DNA from 3 places in the Thioalkalivibrio sp. ALgr3 genome. Region 1 is predicted to be linked to each of the others. Evidence: predicted binding sites of a transcription regulator. Region 1 holds the regulator's gene; each other region holds the start of a gene.

The links. Region 1 encodes sigma-54, which starts transcription at its own class of promoters, with help from an activator protein. Its sites were predicted from a motif close to TGGCANGNTNCNTGCTT; they were not measured.
Region 2: C998_RS0102200 (HupE/UreJ family protein) is a predicted target of sigma-54. The motif match lies at 2,178-2,194, and genes of this name have one in related genera.
Region 3: C998_RS0111990 (pilin) is a predicted target of sigma-54. The motif match lies at 2,452-2,468, and genes of this name have one in related genera.

The regions. Positions count from the first base shown of each region.
Region 1 covers NZ_KB897978.1:220,074-224,351, reverse strand. The annotation lists gene lptA (lipopolysaccharide transport periplasmic protein LptA) at 1-51, shown strand, start outside; gene lptB (LPS export ABC transporter ATP-binding protein) at 48-788, shown strand; gene C998_RS0105360 (RNA polymerase factor sigma-54) at 873-2,402, shown strand; gene hpf (ribosome hibernation-promoting factor, HPF/YfiA family) at 2,406-2,744, shown strand; gene C998_RS0105350 (PTS sugar transporter subunit IIA) at 2,749-3,213, shown strand; gene hprK (HPr(Ser) kinase/phosphatase) at 3,216-4,256, shown strand; gene rapZ (RNase adapter RapZ) at 4,262-4,278, shown strand, end outside.
Region 2 covers NZ_KB897976.1:443,839-448,116, forward strand. The annotation lists gene C998_RS0102185 (urease subunit beta) at 1-314, opposite strand, end outside; gene ureA (urease subunit gamma) at 328-630, opposite strand; gene C998_RS0102195 (urease accessory protein UreD) at 645-1,508, opposite strand; gene C998_RS0102200 (HupE/UreJ family protein) at 1,519-2,118, opposite strand; gene speE (polyamine aminopropyltransferase) at 2,460-3,311, opposite strand; gene speA (biosynthetic arginine decarboxylase) at 3,415-4,278, shown strand, end outside.
Region 3 covers NZ_KB897992.1:20,106-24,383, forward strand. The annotation lists gene C998_RS0111975 (MarR family EPS-associated transcriptional regulator) at 1-306, opposite strand, end outside; gene C998_RS0111980 (TIGR02281 family clan AA aspartic protease) at 737-1,393, opposite strand; gene C998_RS0111985 (pilin) at 1,975-2,415, shown strand; gene C998_RS0111990 (pilin) at 2,527-2,982, shown strand; gene C998_RS0111995 (lipopolysaccharide assembly protein LapB) at 3,112-4,278, shown strand, end outside.

The sequences.
Region 1 (4,278 bases):
GACGACGAGCGCGTGCACATCCGCCTGCAGCCACGCGAGGACGATCCATGAGGCCCGCGGCCGACGCCCATCTGGTCGCCCGCGAGCTGAGCAAGCGCTATGGCCAGCGTACCGTGCTGGACGCAATGGACGTGGACCTGGTGCCCGGCGAGGTGGTCGGCCTGCTGGGACCCAACGGGGCCGGCAAGACCACCTGTTTCTACAGCCTGGTCGGCCTGATCCGGCCCAATACCGGGCGCATCACCCTGGGCGGGCGCGACATCACCCGGGCGCCCATCCACGAACGCGCCCGCGCCGGGCTGGGCTATCTCCCGCAGGAGGCCTCGATCTTCCGCCGCCTGTCGGTCCAGGACAACCTGCAGGCAGTGCTGGAACTGCGGCCCGGACTGGACCGCCACGAGCGCCGCCGCATCGGCGATGCCCTGATCGAGGAATTCCAGCTCGAAACCGTGCGCCACAGCCCCGGCATCGCGTTGTCCGGAGGCGAACGGCGGCGCGCCGAGATCGCCCGTGCGCTGGCCGGTGATCCGCGGTTTATCTGCCTGGACGAACCCTTCGCCGGGGTCGACCCGATCTCGGTCAGCGAGATCCAGGAAGTGATCCGCCACCTGGCCGAACGCGGCATCGGCGTACTAATCTCGGACCACAACGTGCGCGAGACCCTGGGCATCTGCCACCGCGCCTACATCCTCAGCGAGGGGCACCTGCTGAGCGCGGGCACGCCGGACGAACTGCTGGCCGACACCCGCGTGCGCGAGGTCTACCTCGGCGAAAACTTCCGCCTGTGACACCGACCGCCGCACCGGGGCGGTGCACAAGCCCGCAGCAAGGGATTACTATTCACTTATGGTGACCAACGCCTTTCCCAACTCATGCTGAAGCCCGGGCTGAATCTGCAGCTCGGTCAGACGCTGACCATGACGCCGCAGCTGCAGCAGGCCATCCGGCTGCTGCAGCTGTCCACGCTGGAGCTCCAGGCCGAGATCCAGCAGGCGCTGGAAAGCAATCCCATGCTGGAACAGGCCGAGGATGACGAACTCGGTGCCGACGCGGGGGACACCGCGGACACCGACAGCGACGCGAACACCGACGACGGCGAGAGCGGCAGCGACGCCGCCGGCACCGGCGAAACGGTGGATGCCGGCGGCTCGGAGGACATCATCCCCGACGAGCTGGTGACCGACAGCCGCTGGGAAGACATCTACGACGCCAGCGCCAGCCCGCGCGGTCCGGACGACCGCGACCCGCTGGAGAACACCTCGGACGACGACGGCGGCGGGCTGCAGGATCACCTGCTGTGGCAGCTGCATCTGTCGCACCTGACCCCGCGCGACCAGCGCATCGGCGCCGCCCTGATCGACACCATCAACGGCGACGGCTACCTCGAGGGCGACGTCGAGACCCTGGCCGAGACCATCAGCCGGAGTGAAGACCCCCCCGTCGACACCGACGAGGTCGAGGCCGTACGCCACTGGTTGCAGCACTGCGACCCGCTGGGGGTCGGTTCGCTGGATCTGCGCGAGTGCCTGGAGGTCCAGCTGGGCGAGCTGGCGCCGGACGCGCCCTCGCGCGAGGCGGCGCGCGCGCTCCTGGAACACGGCATGGACGCCCTTGCCCGGCGTGACTACAAGGCCCTGCAGCGCCAGAGCGGCGTACGCGATGGCGACGAACTGGCCGCGGCGCTGGACCTGATCCGCACGCTCAACCCGCGCCCCGGCGCCCAGATCAGCGAGACACCGCCGGAATACGTGGTCCCGGATGTCTACGTGCGTCATACCGACCGGGGCTGGCAGGTCGACCTGAATCCCGAGATCGCCCCGCGCATTCGCATCAACGACCTCTACGCCGGCATGGTCCGCCAGGTCTCCGATGCCCGCGACAGCGCCTTCATGCGCGATCAGCTGCAGGAGGCGCGATGGTTCATCAAGAGCCTGCACAGCCGCAACGACACCCTGCTGCGCGTGGCGCGAGCGATCGTCGAACGCCAGCAGGGGTTCCTGGAACACGGCGAGGTGGCGATGCAGCCGCTGATCCTGCGCGACATCGCCGAAGCCCTGGAGATGCACGAGTCCACGATCTCGCGGGTCACCACGCAGAAATACATGCACACCCCCCGCGGGGTGTTCGAATTCAAGTATTTCTTCTCCAGTCACGTGGGCACCAGCGACGGCGGGGAATGCTCCGCGACCGCGATTCGTGCCATGATCCGCGAACTCATCGAAGAGGAAACGCCGGGCAAACCGCTCAGCGATTCCCGCCTCGCCCAGATCCTGGCGGATCGGGGCATCAACGTGGCCCGGCGTACCGTGGCCAAATACCGGGAGGGCATGAACCTGCCATCCTCCAGCGAGCGCCGCCAGATGGCCGCCATGCCGACCGGAAGCAAACCGAAAGGAGCCTGACCCATGCAGATCAATCTCACCGGACACCACGTCGACATCACCGACGCCCTGCGCGACTACGTCAACGAGAAATTCCAGAAGCTGGAACGCCACTTCGACAAGGTGATCGACGTGCACGTGGTGCTGAACCACGAGAAGACGCAGAAGCTGCACAACAAGGCGGAAGCGAATCTGCAGGTCAGCGGCAACCACATCCACGCCGAGGCCAGCCACGATGACATGTACGCCGCCATCGACGGCCTGATCGACAAGGTCGACCGCCAGCTGATCAAGCACAAGGAGAAGGTCAAGGATCATCATCGCGCCGAGGGCGCCCAGCGCAACCGCGAACAACCCGAGTAAGCCGATGAATCCGGCCGAGCTCATCACCCCGGAGCGCATCGGACTGGAAACCGACTGCTCCAGCAAGAAACGAGCGCTGGAAACCCTCGCCGATCTGCTGGTGGACGGGGCCGCGGACGGACTGGCGGCCAGTGCCGCGTTCGAAGCCATGTCGGCCCGTGAAAAACTGGGCTCCACCGGGCTCGGCCATGGCGTGGCGATCCCGCACGGCCGTCTCGCCGAGCTGGATACGCCCCGCATCGCGGTCCTGCGTCTGGATCAGGGCGTGGATTTCGAAGCCATGGACCACGAACCGGTGGACATCCTGATCGCCCTGCTGGTGCCGGAAGAGGCCACCAGCGAACACCTGGACCTGCTGGCCCAGCTCGCGCGCGGGCTGTCGCAGCCGGACACCCTCGCCGGCATCCGGCGCGCCGCGGACAGCGCGGGGGTCCAGCAGGCCCTCACCCGGGCCCTGGGCGAGACCTGACCATGGCCGACCGGGCGGAAGCGGCAGCCGACGGCACCGCGAGCAACATCACCATCGCCGCGCTCACGCGGGCGATGGGGAGCCGTCTGGACCTGCGCTACGTCCACGGAGAGGAGGCCGCGGGCGACCGCGAACTCCTGGGATTCGGGGATGGCGACCTGCCGCTGGCCGGCCACCTGAACCTGATCCGCCCCAACCGCATCCAGGTCATCGGCGACTACGAGGCCCGCTACATCGCCGGCCTGTCCGACGAGCAGCGTGACCACCTGGTGCTGGAAATGGCCCGCACCGGTACTACCATGGTGATCTTCGCCGAGGACACCTGCCCGTTCCCGCGCATGCCGCAGACAGGTGACGACCCCCTGCCGGTGATCCTGTGCACACGCACATCCTCGCACGAAGTCATCGCGCTGCTGCGCTATTTCCTGCAGCAGCGCCTCGCCCATTTCGAGGTGCGCCACGGGGTGTTCATGGAGATCCTCGGGATCGGTGTACTGATCTCGGGGGCCTCCAGCGTCGGCAAGAGCGAGGTCGCACTCGAGCTGATCTCGCGTGGCCACCGGCTGATCGCCGATGATGCCCCCGAGTTCGCGCGCATTGCCCCCGATATCGTGCGTGGACACTGCCCCGCCCTGCTCCAGGATCTGCTCGAGGTGCGCGGCCTGGGCGTGCTCAACATCCGCGCGATGTATGGCGACTCGGCGATCAAGGGCGGCAAGTATCTGCGCCTGATCATCGATCTGCGCGACCACAACGAGCCCTCGCCGGTGCCGGACGATCGCCTGAACGGGCGCCGCGGCGAGAGCGAGATCCTCGGCCTGCGCATCCCGCTGATCAGCCTGCCGGTGGCGCCGGGGCGCAACATCGCGGTCATGATCGAGGCCGCGGTCCGCAACCACCTGCTGCACATGCAGGGCTACATCGCCGGGGACGACCTGCGCGCCCGCCAGCGGCGCCAGATGGGCGAGGATCAGCAGGAGGAATCCACCTTCCACATCGGCGGGCCCAGCACCACGGTCCCCAACCCCGATCCCGAGGGCTGACCGACATGCGTCTGCTGCTGGT
Region 2 (4,278 bases), on a different contig from region 1:
GCATCTCCGTCCAGCGGGCCACCGATAAGGCCCTGGAATCCGAACACCCGGCGCTCCCCGGCGTAGGCCACCAGCTGCACGCTGCGGGTCTGCCCCGGTTCAAAACGCACGGCCGTTCCCGCCGGTATGTCCAGGCGAAAGCCCCGCGCGCGCTCGCGGTCGAAGCGCAGGGCGTTGTTGGTCTCGAAGAAGTGATAGTGAGAACCGACCTGGACGGGCCGGTCGCCGCTGTTGGCCACCTCCAGGGTGACGGTTTCGCGGCCGGCGTTCAGGGTGATGTCGCCGTCCGCGGGCAGGAGTTCACCGGGGATCATCGGGCACTTCCTCTTAACGGATGGGTTCGTGAACGGTGACCAGCTTGACCCCGTCCGGGAAGGTCGCCTCGACCTGTACCTCCGGGATCATCTCCGGGACGCCTTCGAGTACGTCGTCACGGGTCAGCACCTCCCCGCCCAGGCTCATCAGCTCCGCGACCGAACGGCCGTCGCGGGCCCCCTCGAGGATGGCGGCCGAGATCAACGCCATGGCCTCCGGGTAGTTGAGCTTCAGCCCGCGCGCCTGGCGGCGTTCCGCCAGCAGGGCGGCCGTGAACAGCAGCAGCTTGTCTTTCTCGCGTGGGGTCAGTTCCATGGATCTTCCGGTGGTCAGGTGTTCCAGATACGGGGGGTGCACGGGGGGCGCCCGATGACCGGCTCCCGCAGGAAGGCCCAGGCCCGCTGCAGCAGCGCGCGCACGGTCTCCGCGCCATGGCCCAGACAACGCAGGAACAGGACATCCCCAATTCGCGAGATGCCCAGGCGCAGGGCGTCGGGCGTTCCGAGATGCTCGCGCAGTGCCGGTTCGAGTCCCTCGGGGGCCGGGGTGGCCACCAGCTGGCCCACCACGGGGAAGCCGTCGAGGCCCCACGGGCGGCTCAGCAGGGGGTCGCCATGGGCCAGATCGAGGCGGTCATGCACCAGCGGTCGGCCTTCGCGTTCGATCCACAGATCCTGGGTGCAGGCTCCGCCCTCGTAGTAATCGCCGTGCGCCGGGCGTCCCAGGCACAGGACATCCCAGGTGCAAAGGCGCGCGCCGGGTCCCAGGCGGAAGTGGTTGTGCAGCGTCACGCGGGAGCGACCGTGCAGGATGGTTTCCGTCGGCAGGAACTCCAGGCTCGCGTCGGGCCCCACCGTGAAGCTTTGTTCCTGGCGGGCGCTGGCTGCCTGCGTCCGGTAGAACTTGGCCGCGGCAGGGGTGGTCAGCAGCGCCCGGCTGCCGGCGTCCAGCTCCGCTTCCAGCTGCAGGCGATCGCCGCCGGCGACGCCCCCGGGGGGATGGATCACGTAGCAGTGGCAGACATCGCCTTCGGGGAAGAAGCTTCGCTGCACCAGCAGAGGGCCCTCGTGACGGCGGCGGGCCAGCCGGGTCCGTCCGCCACGCGAGGCGAAGCCCAGCTCCAGGCGCCCGAGCCATCCGTCCCGGGTCTCCGGGACGGTCTCTGTAGCGCCAGCCAGTTCCACGGGGGTCATGTCCACGCCGCTAGACCACCAGCAACAGATAGACGCTGGCGGCAACCATGGCCCCTCCGGCTGCCTGTCCCACCGGGCGATCGAGAGCCGTATCGCGTATCCGGGGGGCGGCCAGTGCGCCGGCGGTCAGCAGCAGGGCGCTGGCCAGCAGGAAACCGGCGGCGAATCTCAGTGCGGACAGGTCGGCCGCCATTTCGGCACCGTGGGCGAAGCCGTGCAGCGCGGCGAAGCCGGCCGCGATCGCGGCGGTCACCACCAGCGGGAGACGCGTGCCCAGAAAGACCAGCACGCCGGTCAGCAACAGCGAGGCGAGGATGCCGAATTCGACGGTCGGCAGTGGTCCTTGCGCCACCCCCACGGCGAAGGCGAGAGCCAGAGTGGCCAGTACCGCCGCGCCGACGGTCAGGGTGCCCGGGATTCGCTGTGAGCGGGCCATCCAGAACCCGATTCCGAGCAGGACCAGCAGGTGATCGAGGCCGGTGAACGGGTGCAGAAAACCCGCAGCGAAGCCCGCTTGTTCGTGGACGTGGTGCCCGTGGTGGGGATGGGCCAGCGCCATCACGGGCGCAAGAAACAGAACAACGAATGCGATGCAGCGTCGATGCAGCATGGTTCTCCTCGCTGGAATCTCGGTGCGGCGCGCAGGAATGCGCCGGCCGTAACCCGTGCAAGCAGGAGCCATGCCATGGCTTCCCGGGAGGGATTGTGGAGCGTGGAGGCGGGTTACGGGGGGGGCGATCCGCGCAGCGAATGTTCCGTCGTGGTGCAGCCCGTCTCGGGGTTGCATCAAGATGGATCAGGCTGCCCTGAGAGTGTGCGAGCGCGGGAGGTTTCGAGGCGGTGTCTGCTGATGCCGGGCGGATGCCGGAAGGCATGCAGAGGCGTTACTCCCGGCTGAAGCCGCCACCCCGCGCCGGCCCGGCGCCGGGGTGGCGGACCGGCGCGGCCGGATCAGGCGAACAGCTTGCGGCGGAAGAATTCCGGGGTGGCGCCGGCGGCGCGGTGGATGGCCGCGTTGTAGTAGTGCGTGACGAACGGGATCTCCTCGGCGGCTTCCTCGCGCAGGAAGGCGACCGGGGCGTCCTTGGAGGCGATGGTGCAGGTCCACCAGCCGGAGGGGTAGGTGGGCTGCGGGAAATGCATGGTGAGGGCGTCGATGAAGCCGGTCATGCGCAGGCTGTCGTGCATCGGCCGCAGGATGCTGTCGGTGTGCAGCAGCGGCGATTCGCTCTGCTGCACCAGCAGGCCGTCGGAACCCAGCGCCTTCACGCAGTCGCGGTAGAAATCCGCGGAGAACAGCCCCTCGGCCGGGCCGACCGGGTCGGTGGAGTCGACGATGATCACGTCGATGGAGCCGGGTTCCGCGTCCTTGATGTACTGGATGCCGTCGTCGAACAGGAGTTCGGCGCGCGGGTCGTCGTTGGCGTCGCACAGCTCGGGGAAATACTGCTCGGACAGGCGGGTGACGCGTTCGTCGATGTCCACCTGCGTGGCCTTTTCCACCTCGTCGTGCTTGAGTACCTCGCGCAGGGTGCCGCAGTCGCCGCCGCCGATGATCACCACGTTCTTCGGTGCGTTGTGCGAATACAGGACCGGATGCGACATCATTTCGTGGTAGATGAAGTTGTCGCGGCCGGTGAGCATCACGAAGCCGTCGATCACCATCAGGTTGCCGAAGCCCGTGGTCTCGAAGATCTCGATCTTCTGATAGGGCGTCTGCTCCTCGTGGAGCTTTTTCGTGATGCGCAGGGACATCGCGATGTCCTTGTCGGGTTCGGTGAACCAGTGGTCGTCGAGTGCCATCGGGCGGGCTCCCCTTGTGCATGGGTGAACGGTAGGATGCGCCGTCATGATAGTGCCCTGTATCCTGCGGGCAACTCCGACCCTCCCCAACCGCGGAACCGCCATGTCTGCCACGTCCTGGACCCTGGATGATGCGCGCCGTACCTACGGCATCGATCACTGGAACGGGGACTTCTTCGAGATCAATGCGTCCGGGCATGTCTGCATGCGCCGGCCGGACTGGCCGGAACACCCCGGTGTGGATCTGCACGCGCTGGCCTGCCGCCTGCGCGAGGAGCACGTGGGCCCGCCGGTGCTGGTGCGCTTTCAGGACGTCCTCGACGGTCGCGTGCGGCGCCTGTCGCGTGCCTTCGCGCGGGCGGCCGAGGAGCTGGATTACCAGGGTGACTTCACCGCGATCTATCCGATCAAGGTCAACCAGCAGCGCTCGGTGGTCGAGCGCATCCTCGCCGCCGGCGACCACGCGGATGCCGAAGGCCACCGGCCGCAGGTGGGGCTGGAGGCCGGCTCCAAGCCCGAGCTGATCGCGGTGCTGGCGCAGTCGCGCCCGGGGTCGGTCATCATCTGCAACGGCTACAAGGACCGCGAATACGTGCGCCTGGCCCTGATCGGGCGGCAGCTCGGCCACCGGGTGTACATCGTGATCGAGAAACCCTCGGAGCTCGAGGAGGTGATCCGCCAGGCCGAAGCCATGGACGTTTCGCCGCTGCTGGGGCTGCGTGTGCGCCTGGCGTCCATCGGCAAGGGCAAGTGGCAGAACACCGGCGGCGAGAAGGCCAAGTTCGGCCTTTCCGCGGCGGACGTGCTGGCAATCCTCGAGCGCCTGCGCGGGCTCGACTGGCTCGATCGCCTGCAGCTGCTGCATTTCCACATGGGGTCGCAGATCGCCAACATCCGCGACATCCAGAACGGCATGGGCGAGGCGGCCAGTTACTTCGCCGCGCTGCACGAGGCCGGGGCCGGTATC
Region 3 (4,278 bases), on a different contig from region 1:
TTCCTCCAGCGCCGCGATCTCCGCCTGAATGGCGGCATGCTCCTCGCGCTTGCGCTTGAGGAACGCACGGGCCAGCCGGGCCTTTTCCGCCACGCCATGAGGGGTAAGCTTGTACAGGTAGCGGGTCTTGTTCTCACTGCGGGCAAAGTTGCCCGCCTTGACCCAGCCCTTGTCGATGAGCGCCCTCAGGGAATAATGCGCACTGCCCACCGACACCCCCAGCCGTTCCGCCAGTTCGCGCTGGCTCAGCTCGGGATGGTCCTGAAGGATCTTCAGAATGCGGTACTGGATCTCGTCTCGCTGCAATTCACCGCCTTCGAGGGGCTTTCGGCACGTCGGCACCGGGAGGGGCGACCCGCGAACACGCGGATGCATCCGCACGGCGGCGCACGGCCGGCGCCGTTCACCCCCTGAACGAACGGGCCGTATTGGATCATACCCCCCGTGGACCGGCAAGGACACATCGCCCATCGTGGGAGTGTGCCCGCACGCGAACAGCCTCCCCACCGGCCTGTGGGAGCCTACTTGCAGGCGAACAGGTTGGGCCCGAGGCAAACGCCCGTCCGTTCGCGGCCGAGGCCGCTCCTACGCACCCGCCACCCGCCTGTGGGAGCCTGCTCGCAGGCGAACAGGTTGAGCCCGAGGCGCACGCACGTCCGGTTCGCGGCCGAGGCCGCTCCCACGCACCCCCACATCGGCCTGTGGGAGCCTGCTCGCAGGCGAACCGGGGCACCCCCTACCGCAGGATCAGCGCATCACCGCTGGGCTCCACCTCCACCCGATCGAGGAAGGTCCGCCCCAGGCGCGCCCGGTGGATGTGATCGTCCGGCACGATCACCGCGCTCACGCCACTGCGGCGGATGCCGCCCACCCGCACTTCATCCAGCGTGACGCGGCGGGCGTTCACGCGGCCGCGCTCGGTACGCAGGTGCACGGTATTGCCGGCGTCGGCATCCACCCCGGCGCGTTCGGCATCGCGCTCGCGAAGCATCACCGACTCGGCCTCGCGGTCCACCTCCATGGTGATGGCCCGGCCGTTCACGCCCACGGTCAGGCTGTGCACCCCGCGAGAATCGGGGTACACGGTGATCCCGGGGTCGGCGGCCTCTCTCTCACGGCCCGCGGCTTCACCATCGGCCGAATCCGCATCGCCAGCCCCTGTGGAAGCGGGTTCCCCCGCCCCGCGCTCCAGCCAGCGGGTCTCCCCCGCGAACTCCACCTGTACGCGTCCGCCGCCCGCCTGCAGCACCCGAACCCCGCCGGGACCGCTCTCGCCCTCGGCCACCACGGCCCGCTCGCCGTCCACGGAGATCACCGCTTGCCCATCGAATACCGCGTGGACGGTGACGTCGGCGGCGGCAGCGCCGGGGAGCACGAGGGCGGCGGCGAGCATGGCGAAGCGGGCGACGTAGCGTGTTTCCCGGAATTTAATCATTGTTCTTTGTATACAACCTTGGCGTTTCGCCTGCGAGCAGGCTCCCACAGACCGGTGTGGCGGGGGCCGCGAACCGGACGTGCGTGCGCCCCGGGCTCCGGCTGTTCGCCTGCAAGCAGGCCCCTGCGCGATGGGGCGCATCCAGACTCCGATCGGCCAGAGGGCTGGCCTCCCACAGGGTGCCGGGCCCGTAGGAGGCCAGCCCTCTGGCCGATCGGGCATGTCCAGCACCCCCACGCGCAGGGGACTGCGCTGCTCGTGTCGACGGTGGATTGCGCCGGGGACACCAGCACGCGCAGGGGCTGCGCTCCTGCGTGGGGGAGGAAGGATTATTGGCGGGGGAGCGGGGACATACAAGAGCGATTACGAGCCGGGGCGACAATCCCGATGGGCACACTCGGGAATACCCGCAAACTGACCAAGGTTGTCACTCGAGGTGACCAATTTCGTCACCCGAGACTGACAATCGCCGTCACACTCGGGGTGAATGAGTTGGCACGGAATGTGATTGCCCGCACAAAAAACAAAGGAGCAGCACCATGCGACAACTCATCCAGAAGGGCTTCACCCTGATCGAACTCATGATCGTGGTCGCGATCATCGGCATCCTCGCGAGCCTCGCGCTGTTTGCCTACGCGGACTACCAGGTGCGGGCACAGCTCGCCGAAAGCGTTTCGCTCGTGGGTCCGGCGCGGAATGCCGTGGAAGAGTTCTACAACGAACGGGGAGCCTTCCCGCCCGACAACGCCGCGGCAGGGCTTATGAGCCCTGCTAGCTACAATGGAAGTTACACCGAATCCATCGAGGTCCATGACGACGGCACCATCCGCGCGCTAATCGGCAACGACGCCAGCGCGCGCGTGGCAGGCGGCTACATGGTGTTCTCCGCCTCCACCGCAACCTCCGGCGTCGTCTGGCGGTGCAGCGGACGCGACGATGTGCCCACTCGCCTCCTCCCGTCGGGCTGCCGCGAAGACTGACCTCCGAAATTTCCCTGCCCGGCGTATTGCAATACCTGGCATTACGATTGCATACTTTCAGGCAGGGTTTAGCAGGACCCTGACCAACTCCCCAAAGCAAGGAGCAACACCATGCGCAAGCAAGTCCAGAAGGGTTTCACCCTCATCGAACTCATGATCGTGGTCGCGATCATCGGTATCCTCGCGGCCATCGCCCTGCCGGCCTACCAGGACTACACCATCCGCGCCCAGGTCTCGGAAGGCATGTCTCTGGCCGCCGGCGCCCGCACGGCCGTCAGCGAGTACTACAGCTCCCGCGGTTCTTTCGCCGGCTCCCATAGCTCTTATGGTCTGGCGGAGCCGGGCAGCATTGAGGGTGGCTACGTTGATTCGGTCGACGCTGGATCGGAACCTGGCAAGATTTTGGTGACCTTCGGCGGCAACGCTCACAACAATATCAGTGAAGGTGGTAGCAACGTGCTGGCCTTCTCTGCTGTGACCAGGGGCGGGTCGGTCGACTGGGTCTGCGGTGAATCTAGTTCCACCTCGATCTCCTCCCAGTACCTGCCGGCCGATTGCCGCAACTGATCCTGATAGGATCGACCTGTCCGGCGGACAGCCAGCCATTGGCTGACCCCGGAACTGAACACCCCGCTCCGGCGGGGTGTTCTTTTTCCTCCAATCCCCACCCGCGACGCTAGCCAGGACGAGGTCACAGTGACCCAAGGCCTTCGCAGTTTCAACGAGACCCGCCTGACCACGACTCTGCTGATTGCGCTGCTGACACTGGTCGCGCTGGTCTACGCACCCGGCACTACCGGCGGTTATGTCTTCGACGACATGCCCAACATCCTGGACAACGATGTTCTGGAGATGGAGGCCCTGACGATCGAGGAGTTCTCCCGCGCCGCGTTTTCCTCCGATTCCGGCCGTCTGAACCGACCCATCGCCATGGGCAGTTTTGCCCTGGAACGTCATTTCTTCGGTCTGGACCCGTTCCCGATGAAGATCACCAACGTGGTGATCCACCTGATCAACACGCTGCTCGTGTTTGCCCTGGCGCTGCTGGTTACGCGCCGCCTCGAGCAGCGCCTTACGGACCGGCGCGGCCATGGCCTGGGCCTGGTCGTGCCTCTTCCGCTGTTTGCCGTCGCCGTGGCCGCTGCCTGGGCCCTGGCCCCCATCAATCTCACCGGCGTGCTGTACGTCGTCCAGCGCATGGAGGCCCTGGCCACACTCTTCATGCTCGCCGGCCTCATTGCCTACATCCTTGGGCGCCTGCATATCGAACGCGGCCGGCTTCGCAGCGGATGGGCGCTGGTGCTGGGAGGAGTGGGCCTCGGAACGGCCCTGGCCGTCCTCAGCAAGGAAAGCGGGGTGATGCTCCCGGTGTTCGCGCTGCTGGCCGAATGGCTGCTGTTCGGCTTCGGCCCGGCCGGCACCGCTATCCGGCGCGGTCTTTACTGGCTGTTCGGCCTGGTCCTTGTACTGCCCGGCGTGGCCGGGCTGGCCACCGTGCTGCCGATCAATCCGGAATTCCCCCACCGACCTTTTGACCTGTGGGAACGCCTGTGGACCCAGGCCCACGCGATGTGGTTCTACATGCGCAACATCGTGGCACCCGACCCCGGCGCGCTTACGCTGTATCACGATGCCTTCCCGCTTGCGCGGGGCTGGAACGAGCCCTGGACCACCCTGCCGGCGACGCTTGGCCTGCTCGGACTGGTCGCGGGGGCCTTCGCGCTGTGGCGCCGCTACCCGCTCATCACCTTCGGGGTACTGTTCTTCTTCATCCCGCACCTGCTGGTTTCTACCGTCATCGGCCTGGAGCTGGTGTACGAGCACCGCAACCACATGGCGTCGGCCGGCCTGATCATGGCGGTG